Regions from separate parts of the Microbacterium kribbense genome, predicted to be linked through region 2. Evidence: predicted binding sites of a transcription regulator. Region 2 holds the regulator's gene; the other holds the start of a gene.
What was found. Region 2 encodes LexA, which represses DNA repair genes until DNA is damaged. Its sites were predicted from a motif close to TCGAACANNTGTTCGA; they were not measured.
Positions count from the first base shown of each region.

Region 1: the regulator LexA is predicted to act here: its motif matches at 5,480-5,495, upstream of ABD705_RS12330 (HNH endonuclease signature motif containing protein).

Region 1 covers NZ_BAABAF010000008.1:259,165-267,075, reverse strand. Annotated here, with positions in the region: gene ABD705_RS12355 (LLM class flavin-dependent oxidoreductase) at 1-790, shown strand, start outside; gene ABD705_RS12350 (SGNH/GDSL hydrolase family protein) at 800-1,561, shown strand; gene ABD705_RS12345 (MFS transporter) at 1,569-2,903, opposite strand; gene ABD705_RS12340 (FBP domain-containing protein) at 2,972-3,463, opposite strand; gene ABD705_RS12335 (hypothetical protein) at 3,701-3,946, opposite strand; gene ABD705_RS12330 (HNH endonuclease signature motif containing protein) at 3,998-5,434, opposite strand; gene ABD705_RS12325 (epoxide hydrolase family protein) at 5,851-7,014, opposite strand; gene ABD705_RS12320 (HdeD family acid-resistance protein) at 7,197-7,760, shown strand; gene ABD705_RS12315 (ATP-binding cassette domain-containing protein) at 7,762-7,911, opposite strand, start outside.
Region 2 covers NZ_BAABAF010000003.1:24,640-32,550, reverse strand. Annotated here, with positions in the region: gene hflX (GTPase HflX) at 1-548, shown strand, start outside; gene ABD705_RS04695 (alpha/beta hydrolase family protein) at 511-2,406, opposite strand; gene lexA (transcriptional repressor LexA) at 2,451-3,149, opposite strand; gene ABD705_RS04685 (LysM peptidoglycan-binding domain-containing protein) at 3,415-3,774, shown strand; gene ABD705_RS04680 (histidinol-phosphate transaminase) at 3,794-4,888, shown strand; gene hisB (imidazoleglycerol-phosphate dehydratase HisB) at 4,885-5,496, shown strand; gene hisH (imidazole glycerol phosphate synthase subunit HisH) at 5,493-6,158, shown strand; gene priA (bifunctional 1-(5-phosphoribosyl)-5-((5-phosphoribosylamino)methylideneamino)imidazole-4-carboxamide isomerase/phosphoribosylanthranilate isomerase PriA) at 6,148-6,897, shown strand; gene ABD705_RS04660 (SseB family protein) at 6,881-7,663, shown strand; gene ABD705_RS04655 (DUF1844 domain-containing protein) at 7,674-7,911, opposite strand, start outside.

The sequences.
Region 1 (7,911 bases), on a different contig from region 2:
CGACGACCCGGTGCGCGTGTACGAGCGCTTTGCGACGCTGGACGCGCTCTCGCACGGCCGCGCCGAGGTGATCCTCGGGCGCGGTTCGTTCACGGAATCGTTCCCGCTGTTCGGATTCGACCTGAACGACTACGAAGTGCTGTTCGACGAGCGTGTGGAGCTGTTCAGCCGGCTGGTGACTGAGCAGCCCGTCACCTGGCGGGGCACCACCCGGGCGGCGCTGTCCGACGCGGATGTCTTCCCGAAGACTGAGAACGGCCTGCGGGCATGGATCGGCGTCGGCGGCTCGCCCGAGTCGGTGGTGCGCGCGGCGCGGTACGGCTACGGCCTGATGCTGGCTATCATCGGCGGCTCGTCCGCACGCTTCCGCCCGTTCGTCGACCTCTATCACCACTCGCTCGGCGAGTTCGGCCATGACCGGATGCCGGTGGGCGTGCACTCCCCGGGACACGTCGCCGACACTGACGAACAGGCGTGGGACGAGATGTACCCGGCGATGGCCGCCAACCGGGATGCGATCGGGGCCGAGCGCGGCTGGGGCCGGTACACCCGAGCGCAGTTCCAGCACGATGTCGGCCCGGACGGCGCCGTCTACGCCGGCGCACCCGAGACCGTGGCGCGCAAGATCGCGGCCACGGCCCGGACGCTGGGCCTGGACCGGTTCGATGTGAAGTTCTCCAACGGCACGCTGTCGCACGAGCGGCTGCTGCACAGCATCGAGCTGTACGGCACCCGGGTCGCGCCGCGCGTGGTCGAGCTGCTGGCGGAGGACGCTCCCGGCCGGCCGTAGGCTGGATCGGTGACATCCGTGCGATTCGTGGCCATCGGCGACTCCTTCACCGAGGGCGTGGGCGACGAGCTGCCGGATGGGCGCGTGCGCGGGTGGGCGGACATCGCCGCGCAGGGCTGGGCGGATGCCACGGGTGAGCCGATCGAGTATGCCAACCTCGCGATCCGAGGCAAGCTGATCGAGCCCATCGTGCGCGAGCAGCTGGAGCCGGCGCTGGCCCTGAAGCCGACGCACCTGGCGTTCAACGGCGGCGGCAACGATATGCTGCGCCCGCGCACCTCGATTGCGAGCGTCGCGGACCTGTTCACGCACGTGCTGCGCCGCTGCGACGAAGAGCGCGTGCAGCTCATAGCGCTGTCCGGGGCGAACCCGTCCGGCCAGCTGCCGCTGCGCGGACTCATCCAGCGCCGTGGCGACCTGCTCTCGGCCGCCGTGGCGCAGCGCCTGGCGACGCGCCCCGATGTGGTCACGGCGTGGAACTGGCCCGACCGGGAGCTCAGCACACCCGGCTACTGGTCGCAGGACCGCCTGCACATGAATCTGCGGGGCCATCACCGCGTCGCCGCGCGTGTACTGACCGCGCTCGGGCTGGATACCCCCGCGCAATGGTGGTCGCTGCCCGAGCTGTCCGACCGAGCGCTGACCTCGGCGGCGTACTACCGCCGGCATGTCGTGCCGTGGGTGCGACGCCGGCTCACGCACACCTCGTCCGGCGACGGCCATGCCGCGAAGTATGCAGGGTGGACCGAGATCGCGCCGCTGCCGAGCTGAGCCGCGCTCAGTGGCGGCCGCTGCGTGGCACGCGCGCCCGATCCAGCCCCATCCGGATGCGGGTGCGCTTGCGCTCGTAGATGATGAAGAACGCCCCCACCAGCCACAGCGGCACCTGGGTGAGGAACGCAATCCGGAACGCATCGAGCGTGAACGTCTCCGGCGTGCCGGCGCCCTGCAGGTCCAGGGCCGCGCCGATCAGGAAGATCGAGATCAGACCGGCGATGAAGCCGCCCGTGTTCGTGATGCCCGTGGCGGTGCTCAGCCGGTGGCCCGGGTTGTGCGTGCGGGCGTGGTCGAACGCGATCATCGACGCCGGGCCGCCGCTGCCCATCGCGACCGCGAGCACGAACAGGAGCCACAGCGGCGCCGGCCCCGGCCAGACGATCACCGTGAGCCACGCCACCAGTTGCAGCGCCACCGTGGGCAGCACCAGCATGCGCGACCGGTGGTTGGGCATTCGGCCCGACATGGTGCCCATGATCGGACCCAACACCATGCCCACCAGCACGTAGGCCGTGGTGATCAGCGCGGCTTCGCCGGCGGAGCGTCCCTCGCCCGCGGTCAGGAACGGGATGCCCCACAACATGATGAACGCGGTGCCGGCGAACGGCGTGGTGAAGTGCGACCAGAACGCCAGCCGGGTGCCCGGGTTGGACCACGTGTCCTTCAGACCGATGCTGGTGTCGACGGCCGAGGTGACGACCCGGATCGCCCCGGTGTCGGTGTTCACCGAGACATCCGCGTGCACCGTCGGCGGATGGTTCTGCACGACCGCCAACAGCAGGATCGCGAACAGGATGCACAGGCCGGCGACGGATCCGAAGGCGACGGCCCAGGTCGTGGCGTGCACGAGCGCGGCCAGCGGCGCGATGGCCAGCAGCTGCCCGCACATGCCGACGATGCCGGTCAGCTGCACCATCACCGAGCTGCGCTGCGCCGGAAACCAGGTGGCGACCGTCCGCAGCACGCTCGGGAACACCGCGGCGTCGCCGGCACCGAGCAGCATGCGGGCGCCGATCGCGATGCCGACGTTGGGTGAGAACGCCATGACCGCCTGGCCCACGGCCATCAGCAGCATCCCGCCGATGATGATCGGCCGGGTGCCGACCCGGTCGAGCATGACGCCGATCGGCAGCTGCATCGCGCCGTAGACAGCCAGTTGCAGGACCGCGAACATCGACAGCGTCGAGGCATCCGCATTGAACCGGTGCGCGGCCTCGACGCCGACCGCCGCCAGCGAAGTGCGGTTCGCGACCGCGAGCACGTATGCAGCGGCGGCGACGCCCCAGATCAGCCAAGAGCGCCACGTCGGTGCGGGGCGCAGAGGGATGATCGTCACGTGCGGTCCGTTCAGATGAGCAACCTGTCCAGCTTAATCCGCCCGGTGGTCGTGCTCTGCGGCCTGGCTCAGTCGCTGTCGCGGATGTCGCGTGCGAAGGCAGCGACGTTCGCCTGCAGCGCCGCGATGCGGCGGTCGCGCGCGGCGGCGCGGTCGAAGCCGGGGTAGGCCAGCGGCGGCAGCTTGCGCGCGTTGCGCGAGCATTCGAAGCCGGCGCAGGCGAGGGTGCCGACGGTGTTGCCGTTGCGCCCGGCTCGGCCGGCCCGCTTCGCGCTGTAGAACACGACGTCGTTGGGCAGCGTCACGTCTTCGCACCAGGCGCACTGTGCGCGCGCCGTCGGACGCCGGTCATGCTCGCGCAGCAGGACGCCGGTCAGCGCGCCGTCGAGCGGCACGACGAGATAGCCCTGCGGGGCGAGCTTCGGGTCGCGCCAGGCGAAGAAGTCGACTGTGTCCCAGTCCAGCGCGGCGAAGCCGTCGGGCAGGCTGAGGCTGCTGCGTTCGCGCACGGATGCGTTCACGAAGGACGTACGGATGTCGTTCTCGGTAGGGGCATGCACGACGAGGGCTTTCTGTGGTCAGAGGTCGAAGAGGGGTGCGAGCAACCCCGCGGAGCGGTGCAGCGGCTACCTGACGTCGGCGAGCAGCACGCCGACGACCTCCCGACGCCCGAAGGGGCGATGACGACACAGAAGCATGCCTGCGATTGTACCCGCGCCCGTGGCCTGCCCGGCGGCGCGCAGGGGCGCGATAGCCTCTCAGACGGTGCCGGGGGAGTACGACCCCGCCTGAGTGCCTCAGCGCGGCGTCCGCGCCCGCCGGACGGTCTGCACCGCCGCGCCGCCGATCAGCCCGAGGAGCGCACCGACGAGCACCCCGGGCACGGCGAGTTCGACGACGGCCGCCCACGCCGTGGGTGGGTACGCGATGAGCCCGAGAATGAGGCCGAGGATAGCACCGGCGACACCGAACACGATGATCCCACCCACGACGAAACGCGCCACCAGGGGCATGGTCTGCACGCCGCGCCATATCGGGCCCATGCCTGGAGCGTAGCGCCCAGCGCGTACCCGCATACTGACGGAGTTGCCCGATCAGAAGGGCGCGGGGTCTCGAGCGAGTGAGCGCTCGATCTGGTGTCTGTGGAGAGGGTCCGGGTCGATCAACGCGACCGGGTCGAATCTGACAGTGCCCGGTGGTCTGGTCAGATGCGTGCGTCCGGTGGGCGCGGTCCAGCGTAGGACCCCGCCCGGCAGCTGCTCCACACTCCAGTCGGTCTCGTGCTTGAGAGTGTGGTGTCGTTTGCACAGGTGCTCGAGGTTGCACAGGCAGGTGGGCCCGTCCTCGATGCGGGCGACGGTGTGATCGATCTCGCACTGCTGCGCGACGCGACGGCATCCCGGGAACCGGCACTGCTGGTCTCGGACCTGGAGGAACAGCTTCTGCTTCTTCGTCGGCCGGTATCGGTCGACGCTGATCGGCACGCCGCGGCAGGGGTCGGTGAAAACTCGCGTCCAGGACGGTGTCGCGCCGACCAGAAGCGTGGCGGTGTCGTTATCGATGGGCCCGAACCCGCTGACGGTTGCACCGCCGATGGTCTGACCAGCCAGTGCGGTGGCCGGAATGGTGACCTGCACGGTCGCGGTGATCGCGCCCAGGGCATCGCGCGCGTCCTTGGTGGCGCCGTGCCCGTCGGCCGCGCTGGTCAGCAACAGGTCGCAGAAGACATCCGCCATGATCTGCGCATGCGTGCGCTCATCGAACGTCGGCCCGTCGGTCTGTGCGTCCGCACCGCGCGCCGTGGAACCGGCATCCGTCGTGCTGGCGGCAGCTTCGACGGCCTGTGCCTCGGCTTTTTCTGCTGAGTTCAGATCGAACAGTTCGGCGGCCATGTCGCGCAGGCGGTTGTAGGCGCCGACGCCCTGCGCAGTGGGCACGTCCGCGGTGATCCGGGACAGTCCCGGCTCGAGCTCGCGCACGGTCACCTTCCGGCGCTGCGCGGCCTCGCGCACACGCCGCTCGGTGCCCTCCGGGTCCAGACGAACGACCAGCCCGCTCAGCGCGGGCCCCAGCTGGCCGGGGGTCATCTCCAGCGCCATGTCACGGGCGACCGTCTCGTAGTCGGCGCGCACCGAGTCATCCGCGATATCGGCGCCGATGTCGGCGATCAGGGTCGCATGGTCGGGGGAGATCTGGCCACAACTCGCGTCGCACAGCGTCTCGTGGAACCGATTGGTCAGTGCCCATGCGACCGACACCTTGCGGGCGACCTGCCATTCGCTCAATCGCAGTGCCGCGCCGATCTCGGCGAACACCTCGCGCATCGCGAGCTGCGAGGAAGAGGTGATCGCGCCGGTGACCTGCGTCGCGCGTTCCTGCTCACGCTTGTCTAAGAGGCCGGAGACGCGTTCGAAGAAGAACATCTCCGCCGCGAATGCCGACGCCGCACGCTGCCTCGACTGCGAGAGGTGATCAAGGATCTCATCGAGCTCGGAGATCGCTGGGGGCAAGCCGCCCGTCGTTGTTGACATCGACTACCTCCTCGTCGCCAGCTTCGGTCTGATGGTTCGATTGTATCGAACATAGCTACGATATACAAGACTCGATTACAAAACTCGCTGGCTATATTCCGGGGGAGTGGTGGCGCGGGAGGGGACATGGCGAGTCGTGTTGATACGGATCGAACGTCGTACGTTTCGACGCACGCTGTGGGTGCCTGACGTCATTCGCGCCGGTTTCGATGACTGCTCCGGCGCAGCGGCTGAGTTGATGACGCGCCGTCGGACGGTGCTGCCGGGGAGTCGAACTCGGCAGCGCTGACCGATCAGTCAACGCCGATTGTCGGTGCGGTTGGGGGAATGTCGTCGACCTCGTACCGACGCTCGATTCCGGCGCGGTTCGATCGTGCTGACATAATGTGCATTATCGGCAAAGAGCTTTCGCGGGATCAGGTCTGGTCGGCTGCAGCACCGACGAGCTCGCCGGCGAAGAACTGGCGGATGTCCGCTGCCAGCGTCGGCGCCGTCTCCACCGGTGCGAAGTGACCACCCGAGTCGAAGATCGTGTAGCGGCGGATGTCGTGGGTCCGCTCCGCCCATTCCCGCGGAGGCTTCAGCAGGTCGGCCGGGAACAGCGCGAGCGCCGTGGGCACCGGAACGAATTCGTACGGCGGCGGCGCCTCATAGTAGGGCCGCAGCGATGTCCCTATCGTGTTCGTGAACCAGTACAGGCTGGCCTGCGTCAGGACGAAGTCGTCGGCCAGCGAGAACGGCGTGCCCGCACGACGGTCGCTCCACTGGTAGTACTTCTCGAGGATCCACGACAGCAGGCCGACCGGTGAGTCGGAGAGGCCGAAGGCGAGGGTGAGTGGGCGGGTCTGGTGCTGGTGCATGTATGCGCCTTCGGTCCGCAGCCATGCCTTACCCGCCGCGAGGTGCTCCCGCTCGGCCGGGGTCAGCGAATCCTCGTCGAAGGAGCGCGGAGCCCCGAGCGACATCACATGGATCGCACGGACGGCCTCAGGATGAGCGGCCGCCAGGCGCGACGTTATTCCGCTGCCCAGGTCTCCCCCGTGGGCGAAGTAGGTCTCGAAGCCCAAGCGGATCATCAGGCGGTGCCACAACTCGTGAGTGGGAGTCGTGGGAGGCGACGATGCCGCCGGATCGGAGAACGTGAAACCCGGAAGGGAAGGCACGACCACAGTGAAAGCCATGCCAGTGTCGCCGTAGCGAGAGGGCTCCGCGAGACGCCGCGCAAGCTCGACGAGTTCGAAGAACGTGCTCGGCCATCCGTTGGTGAGCACGACCGCGGGGGCGTCCGGTGTCTCTGCGTCGAAGCGCAGGAAGTGGATGCGCTGACCGGCGATGATCGTCCAATAGGACGCCAGTCGATTGATCTCCCGTTCATGCCGGCGCCAGTCGTACTGGCTCCCCCAATGCTCCGTGAGCCGCCGCAGCTCGTCGAAGTCGGTACCCGCCGTCCAGGGCTCTCCGAGGGGCCAGCGGCGGGGCCAGCGCGTCTGGTTCAGCCGTCCGATGAGGTCTTCGAGATCGGCCTGCGGCACGTCGATGAGCGGGGTCCACCTGTGCACGCCCTTGCCCGCTCTGTCCACAGTCGCCTCCGAGCGCCATTGGTGAGTACGAGCCACTGTACCGGTGCCAGGGTGAGCTCGTTCGGCCCAGAGCCCCTTTCGTGACCAGAATCTATGGGCTTTCGGTGAGACTGCAACCGTCCGCTCACAGCGCGCTACCGTGAAAACTGCCGAGCAACGGCTATCGGCAGAGAGGTCAGCGCATGACTACGGCAACTTCTTCATTGGGCAGCAGCACGATCGGTGAGATCCGCTCCACGGTGGGCATGACCGGCACGGTCTCGGTGTTCGTTGGTCTTCTGATCCTGGTCTGGCCCTTGCACAGTGCCGTCGCCTTCGTGTGGGTGCTCGCGATCTACGCCGCCGTGGTCGGTCTGCTCTACCTGGCACTCGGCGCCCTCGCCGCGCCGCTGGGCACCGGGCGCCGGATCGGCCACCTCGTCCTCGGCCTGGTGTTCATCGCATCCGCCGTCATCGCGTTCTCCAATGCGGCATACGCCATGCAGTGGCTGGTCACCTTCTTCGGCCTGTTCCTGGGCATCGCGTGGATCCTCGAAGGCATCGCCGCGATCACGATCCCCACGACCGAGGACGGACGCTCCTGGGCGATCCTGTTCGGCATGCTCAGCGTGATCGCCGGCATCTTCCTCGTCGTCTCCCCTGCCTGGGGCGGCCTGGTGCTGTGGGGGCTGTTCGCGGTCTGGCTGATCGTGCGCGGCTCGGTGCAGGTCATGCGGGCGCGGCACTTCGAGGCGCCCGAAGGCTGATTCAGCGCGCGCCGACGTAGTCCGCCAGATGTCGTCCGGTGAGCGTCGACTTCGATGCCACCAGGTCGTGCGGCGTTCCCTCGAACACGACCCTCCCCCCGTCGTGGCCGGCACCGGGACCGAGATCGATGATCCAGTCCGCGTGCGCCAT
Region 2 (7,911 bases):
TCTACACGCTCACCGACACGGTCGGCTTCGTGCGCAACCTGCCGCACCAGCTGGTCGAGGCGTTCCGCTCCACGCTCGAAGAGGTCGCCGACGCCGACGTCATCGTGCACGTCGTCGACGCCGCTCATCCCGATCCGGCGGCGCAGCTGGCCACCGTGCGCGACGTGATCGGCGACGTCGGCGGGCGCGACATCCGCGAACTCGTCGTCTTCAACAAGGCCGACCTGGTCGACGACAACACCCGACTGGTGCTGCGGGGGCTGGAGCCGGCCGCGCTGTTCGTCTCCTCGCGCACGGGCGAGGGCATCGACGCGCTGCGCACCGCGATCGAGCGGGCGCTGCCGCTGCCGGCGGTGGAGATCACCGCGCTGGTGCCGTATGACCGCGGCGACCTCGTCTCGGCCGTGCACGAGAGCGGGATGCTGCTGACCGAGCGGCACGAGCCGGGCGGCACGCTGCTGCACGCCCACGTCGGACGCCATCTGGCCGCCCAGCTGGCGCCGTACGCGATCAGTCCAGATCAAGCGGCGCAACCCCGGCGGGACTGAACCCGAACACGGCGCCCAGGAAGGCCAGCTCCTTCTCCAGCGCGTCGGCGACGGTCTCGGCGCGCCGGAACCCGTGCGACTCACCCGGGTACAGCACGTATGCGTGCGGGATGTGCTGCGCAGCCAGGGCGTCGCGGATCGCCTCGGCCTGCGACGGCGGCACCACCGGGTCGTCGGCGCCCTGCAGCAGCAGCACCGGCACCCCGAACCGCTCGGGGTGCGACAGCGGCGACCGCTGCGCGTAGAGCTCCTCGGCCTCTGGCAGCGGTCCGATCAGCCCGTCCAGATAGCGGGCCTCGAAGTCGTGCGTCTCGGCCTGCAGCATGCGCGCGTCGCCGACCCCGTACCGCGAGATCCCGGCCGCGAACACGTCCGTGCCGGTCAGGGCGCCGAGCACCGTCCAGCCGCCGGCCGAGCCGCCCTCGATCGCCAGGCGTGCGGGGTCGGCCCGGCCCTCGGCGGCGAGGCCGGCCGCCGCGGCGGCGACGTCGTCGACGTCGACCACGCCCCACTGACCACGCAGCCGCTCGCGGTAGGCGCGCCCGTATCCGGTCGACCCGCCGTAGTTCACGTCGAGCACGCCGATGCCGCGGCTCGTGAAGAAGGCGGTCTTCGCCGCGGCCGCGGGGGCGGTGTGCGAGGTGGGCCCGCCGTGCACGAACACGACATAGGGAGGCAGCTCGCCGGCCGGGGCGGTGGTCTCGGGGCTCGTGGGCGGATAGTCGAACGCGTGCACCGGTCCGTGCGGCCCGGCGAAGGTCACCGCGCGCGGCCGCGGGGTCCACTCCGGGCCCCAGCCCGCCGCGTCGGCAGTCACCCGCTCGGCGTGGCCGGGCCGGTCCACGTCCACCAGCCACACCGCGGGCGGGCCGTCCAGGCCCGCCGCGGTCAGCAGCACGCGGGTGCCGCGGGCGTCTTCGATCGACACGTTCGCGGTCGCGTCCAGCGGCAGCGCGCGGTCCGAGCCGGTCGCCGGATCGAGCACGACGACCTGGTCGGCGCCGTTGGTGCGCACCGCGACGATGCGACCGTCGGCCAGCGGCTGGAACCAGCGGGTGCCCAGCACCCAGATCGGTCCGCCGGTGTCGGCGTCGGCCGGCGCCACGACGTGGGCGGCCGAGCCGAGCGCGACCCGCCACAGGTTCCACCGGCCGGTGGGGTCATCTGCATAGAGCAGCTCGTCGGCACCCACCCAGACCGGCTGCACGGCGGCGGTCTGGCCGCCCGCGATCGTGATGGCGTCGGCGACCGCCCCCGCGCCGAGCCGGCCCACCCGCAGCCGGGTGCGGTCCCACGGCATGTCGGGGTGATCCCAGGCGATCCAGGCCAGGCGCGTGCCGTCGGCCGACAGCGCCGGATGCGCGACGAAGTCGCTGCCAGCGGCCAGTGAGAGCACGGTGGACTCATCGCCCAGCACGATCTCGACGATGTCACGGGTCGGCACGGCGGCGCCGGTGTGCGTCTCGCGCACGGCGAGCAGCCGCCCCTGCTGCCAGCTCAGGCCGCCGTAGCGCTGTCCGGCGTCCGGGGGTGTCAGCCGGCGCGGGGCAGAGCCCACGGGCAGCTCCCACACGCACTGGTCGGTGCGCTCCACGAAGAACAGCCGGCCGTCGGGCGCGGCCGCCCACGCGCCGCCGCCGTACTCGTGCACGCGCGAGCCGACGTTCCAGGGTGCCGGCAGCAGCACGCCGCGGCGGCGCGAGAGCACCGTCATCCGCCCGCCCTCGGCGGGCACGGACTCACCCCACCAGATGTCGTCGCCGACGAACCGCGCGCCGTCGCGGCGCGGAGCGGCCGACGCGGCCACCGCAGCGGTGATCGGGGAGGGCCAGGTGCCGTAGCGAAGGGTCTGAGGCATGCCTCCACGCTAGCCGGTGGCCTGTGCCCCGTGGCCGCGGCGGATCAGACCGCGCGCAGCACTGCGACGAGCTTGCCCAGCACGACGGCGTCGTCGCCGAGGATCGGCTCGAACGCCGAGTTGCGCGGCAGCAGCCAGGTGTGCCCGTCGCGCTGGCGGAACGTCTTCACGGTCGCCTCGCCGTCGAGCATCGCGGCGACGATGTCGCCGTTCTCGGCGGTGGCCTGCGACCGGATGACGACCCAGTCGCCGTCGCAGATCGCGGCGTCGATCATCGACTCGCCCTGCACCTTCAGCATGAACAGCTCGCCCTTGCCCACCAGTTGACGGGGCAGGGGGAAGATCTCCTCGACCTGCTGCTCGGCCGTGATCGGCACGCCGGCGGCGATGTGCCCGACCAGCGGCACCAGCGCCGCGTCGCCGAGAGTGGGCGCCGAGTCGGCGGGGTTCTCGCCGGAGATGCCCGGCAGGTCGATCAGCACCTCCATGGCGCGCGTCTTGCCGGCATCGCGGCGCAGGTAGCCGCTCAGCTCGAGCTGGTTCAGCTGATGCGTGACGCTGGACAGGGACTTCAGCTGCACCGCATCGCCGATCTCGCGCATGCTCGGCGGATAGCCGTACCGCGCGATGGAGCGCTGGATGACCTCGAGGATCGCCATCTGCCGATCGCTCAGGCTCTTGCGCCGGCGGGTCCGACGCACCGCCGGCTCGGCCGCCGTGGACTCGTGCGTTGCCTCGCTCATGTCAGCTCCCTGTGTTCTGGCCCGGCCTGGTCGCCGGTGCAGCTTCTTCGAATGTCGGAGGTTGGTGATGGGGTGTCCCTATCGAAACGGTATCCGGTTGAAGACCGGATCGACGGCATCCGCCTCGCGTGTCGCCTTCGATCCGATTCGCACACGGAGACCTGTTGACAGTCTATACAATCGAAGCTAGATTCGGAATGAAGATTCGGATCGGGTGCTCCCGCCCGAGCGTCCGATCCGAATCTGTCCACACCCAGGAGGAGCCATGACCACCATCGCGATGGCATCGACAGCACGCACGACGACGCACCTGCGCCTGACGGTCCGCGGTCGACGGGTGCTGGCCGGTCTGGTGGCGCTGCCCCTTGCCGCCGCCATCTTCGTCGCCGTGCTCGGCGGCGGGTCGGCGCTGGCCTCGCGCGATGCGGGGGCGCCCTCCGGCAGCTTCTCGACCGTGACCGTCGTCGCTGGCGATTCGCTGTGGTCGATCGCGCAGCGCGTGGCACCGGGCGCCGACCCGCGCGACGTGGTGGACGCGATCGTGAGCCTGAACGCCCTCGAAGGTGCCGTGCTCGTCCCCGGCGAGAAGCTGGCGCTGCCCGTCGAGTACGCCCCGGCCGGCTGAGCCGCCGCAGCGCTCTACGATGGGAGGGGTGAGACCCCGGTTAGAAGACCTGCCCATCCGCGATGATCTGCGCGGCATGACTCCGTACGGCGCGCCGCAGGCGCCGCTGCCGGTCGCACTGAACGTCAACGAGAACACGCATCCGGTTCCCAAAGACGTCGCGGACGACATCCTGGACGCCGTGGCCATTGCGCTGCGCGACGTCAATCGCTATCCCGACCGCGAGTTCACACTGCTGCGCGAGGGCTTCGCCGACTACCTGGGGCACGGCCTGAGCGCCGACCAGATCTGGGCCGGCAACGGGTCGAATGAAGTGCTCCAGCACCTGCTGCAGGCCTTCGCCGGCCCGGGGCGGACGGTGTTCGGATTCGCACCGACCTACTCGATGTATCCGCTGCTGACCCGCAGCACCGGCGGCACCTGGGTCGCGGGGGAGCGGGGCGTGGACTTCACCCTGACCGCCGAGTCCGCGGCCGCCCAAGTGGCCGCGGCCCGGCCGGATGTCGTGATGCTGTGCGCACCGAACAACCCCACCGGCACCCCGCTGCCGATCGACGTCATCGAGGCCGTGTACGCGGCATCCGAGGGAATCGTGATCGTCGACGAGGCCTACTTCGAGTTCGCGCCGGCGGGTGAGCGCTCGGCGCTCACCCTGCTGCCCGGCCGCGAGCGGATGGTGGTCTCGCGCACGATGAGCAAGGCGTTCGCATTCGCCGGCGCCCGGGTCGGCTACCTCGCCGCCGACCCGGCCCTGATCGATGCACTGCGGCTGGTACGGCTGCCCTATCACCTCAGCGCACTCACGCAGGCCGCCGCATCCGCGGCACTGCGGCACGCGCCGACCATGCTGGCCGCCGTGGCCGACATCGTCGGCCAGCGTGATCGCATCTCGGCCACGCTGGCGGCGCTGGGCTACCGACCCTACGAGTCGTGGAGCAACTTCGTGCTGTTCTCCGGCGTCGAAGACCCCGCGGCGACGTGGCAGGCCCTGTACGAGCGCGGCGTGCTGATCCGCGACATCGGGCTGCCGCGCAGCCTGCGGGTCACCGCCGGCACGGAGGAGGAGACCAGCGCGTTCCTGGATGCCCTGGCCTCGCTAGACTCGGCATCATGACCACCGCCGGATCCCGCGTCGCGTCGCGCACCCGCACCACCAGCGAGTCGGCGGTCGAGCTCGAACTCGACCTGGACGGCACGGGCGTGGGACGGATCGACACCAGCGTCCCGTTCTTCGATCACCTGCTGACCGCATTCGCCAAGCACTCCCTGACCGACCTGACGGTGCGCGCCTCCGGTGACACCGACATCGACGTGCACCACACCGTCGAAGACATCTCCATCGTGCTCGGTCAGGCCATAGGCGCGGCGCTGGGCGACAAGAGCGGCATCTCCCGCTACGGCGACGCGCTGGTGCCGCTGGACGAGGCGCTCGCGCAGGCCGTCGTCGACATCAGCGGCCGCCCCTACCTGGTGCACGACGGCGAGCCGGCCGGGTTCGAGCTGCACCTGATCGGCGGCCACTTCACCGGGTCGCTGGTGCGCCACTCGTTCGAGGCGATCGCCTTCCATGCGGGGCTCACCACGCACGTGCGCGTGATCTCGGGTCGCGACCCGCACCACATCGCCGAGGCCGAGTTCAAGGCGTTCGCCCGGGCGTTCCGTCAGGCCAAGGCGTTCGACGCGCAGGTGGTCGGCATTCCCAGCACCAAGGGAGCGCTGTGACCGACAGGCCGCTGGTCGCGGTACTGGACTACGGGTCCGGCAATGTGCACTCGGCGGTCAAGGCGCTGGCCGCCGCCGGCGCCGACGCGCGGCTGACCGCCGACCGCGGCCTGGTGATGGATGCCGACGGCCTGGTGGTCCCCGGTGTCGGCGCGTTCGCCGCCGTCATGGGCGCGCTGCGCGCGAGCCGCGGCGACGAGCTGATCGACCGGCGCCTGGCCGGAGGCCGGGCGGTGCTGGGCATCTGCGTGGGCATGCAGATCTTGTTCGAGCGCGGGCTCGAGCGCGACGTCGACACCGAGGGGCTGGGCGAGTGGCCCGGTACGATCACCGAGCTGGATGCCCCGGTGCTGCCGCACATGGGCTGGAACACCGTGCAGCCCGACCCGAACAGCCGGCTGTTCGCAGGAATCGAAGCCGAGCGCTTCTACTTCGTGCATTCCTTCGCCGCCACCGCGTGGAACCTGGACGTGCACGAGCCGTTCGCCCCGGCGGCGCTGACCTGGTGCAGCTATGGCGGACCGTTCCTGGCGGCGGTGGAGAATGGGCCGCTGTCGGCGACCCAGTTCCACCCCGAGAAGTCGGGGGCGGCCGGCATCAGGCTGCTCGCCAATTGGATCGGCGGGCTCGGCGGGGCTAGTCTGGGACCTTGTGCCCAGTGAATTCGCAGCCACCCCCGACCTGATCCTGCTTCCCGCCGTCGATGTCGCCGACGGCAAGGCCGTGCGCCTCACCCAGGGCGTGGCCGGCAGCGAGACCGATTACGGCGATCCGGTGGATGCGGCCATGGAGTGGGTGCGTCAGGGTGCGACGTGGATCCACCTCGTCGACCTGGACGCCGCATTCGGGCGCGGCAACAACACCGCGACGCTGCGCAAGGTCATCAAACAGGCCCGCGGCGTGAACGTCGAGCTCTCTGGTGGCATCCGCGACGACGCGACGCTGGAGGCGGCGCTGGAGTCCGGCGCCACCCGCATCAACCTCGGCACGGCAGCGCTGGAGAACCCGGAGTGGGCGGCCAACGTGATCGGCCGCTACGGCGACGCGATCGCCGTCGGCCTCGACGTGCGCGGCACGACCCTGGCCGCACGCGGCTGGACCCGCGAGGGCGGCGACCTGTGGACGGTGCTGGACCGCCTGGAAGACGCCGGCTGCAGCCGCTACGTGGTCACCGACGTCACCAAGGACGGCACGCTGCGCGGACCGAACCTCGAGCTGCTGCGCGAGCTCGCCGAGCGCACCGACAAGCCCATCGTCGCCTCCGGCGGCGTGTCGAGCCTGGACGACATCAGCGCCCTGCGCGAGCTGGTGCCGCTGGGGGTGGAAGGTGCGATCGTCGGCAAGGCCCTGTATGCCGGCGCGTTCACGCTGGCAGAGGCGCTGGATGTCGCCCGAGAGTGATTCCTGCGGCCACGATGCGCACGCCGCCGACTCGGCCGGCGTGCCGTGGGCAGGCCGCAGCTTCCGGCCCAATCCGCACACCGGCGACGCAGGGGAGGCCGATCCGGCCCTGCTGGCCGCGCTGAACGCGTTCCACGACGGCACCGGCGACCAGGTCGCGATCATCGACGCCTACCGACGGGCTCGGCTGCTGATCCCGCTGGTCACGCACAAGGGCGAGGACGGCATCGGCCCGACCGGCCTGCACGTGGACAAGACCCACGAGCTGTCCATCGTCACCGTCGCCGCTCCCGACGGCCGCCGCGTGCTGCCGGTGTTCAGCTCGGTCCAGGCGGTGGGCAGCTGGGATGCCACGGCGCGCCCGGTGCCGGCCGACGGCATCCGCACGGCACTGGCCGCCGCCGACGACGACACCGATCTGATCGTGCTCGACCCCGGCTCGCCCACCGAATACGTGCTGCGCCGTCCGGCGGTATGGGCCATCGCGCAGCAGATCCCGTGGGAGCCCGGTCCGCAGAACCCCGACGTGTTCACGGCGCTGCAGGAGAGCGTGGCCCGGGAGCTGAGCGTGCTCGACCTGCAGGTGGCCTCCGGCGATCCGCAGGCGCGTCTGCGCGGACCCGAGCTGCTGGTGCGGCTGAGTCTGGTCGACGGGCTGGATCAGCCGACCCTGGACGCCCTGCTCGCGCGGCTCGCCAAGCGCTGGGCGGCCGACGACCGCATCGCCACGCTGGTCGACTCGCTCAGCGTCAAGCTCACCCGCTGACGCGGGCGCCTCACGAGACCGGGCCGGTCCACTTCTCGCCCGGACCCTTGCCGATCGGGTCGGGGACGACGGATGCCTCGCGGAAGGCGAGCTGCAGCGAACGCAGGCCGTCACGCAGGGAGCGGGCGTGCACGTCGCTGATCTCGGGGGCGCCGGCGGTGATCAACCCGGCCAGGGCATTGATGAGCTTGCGGCCCTCGTCAAGGTCCAGCTGGGTGCCCGGGTCGTCGGCCAGACCGACTTTGACG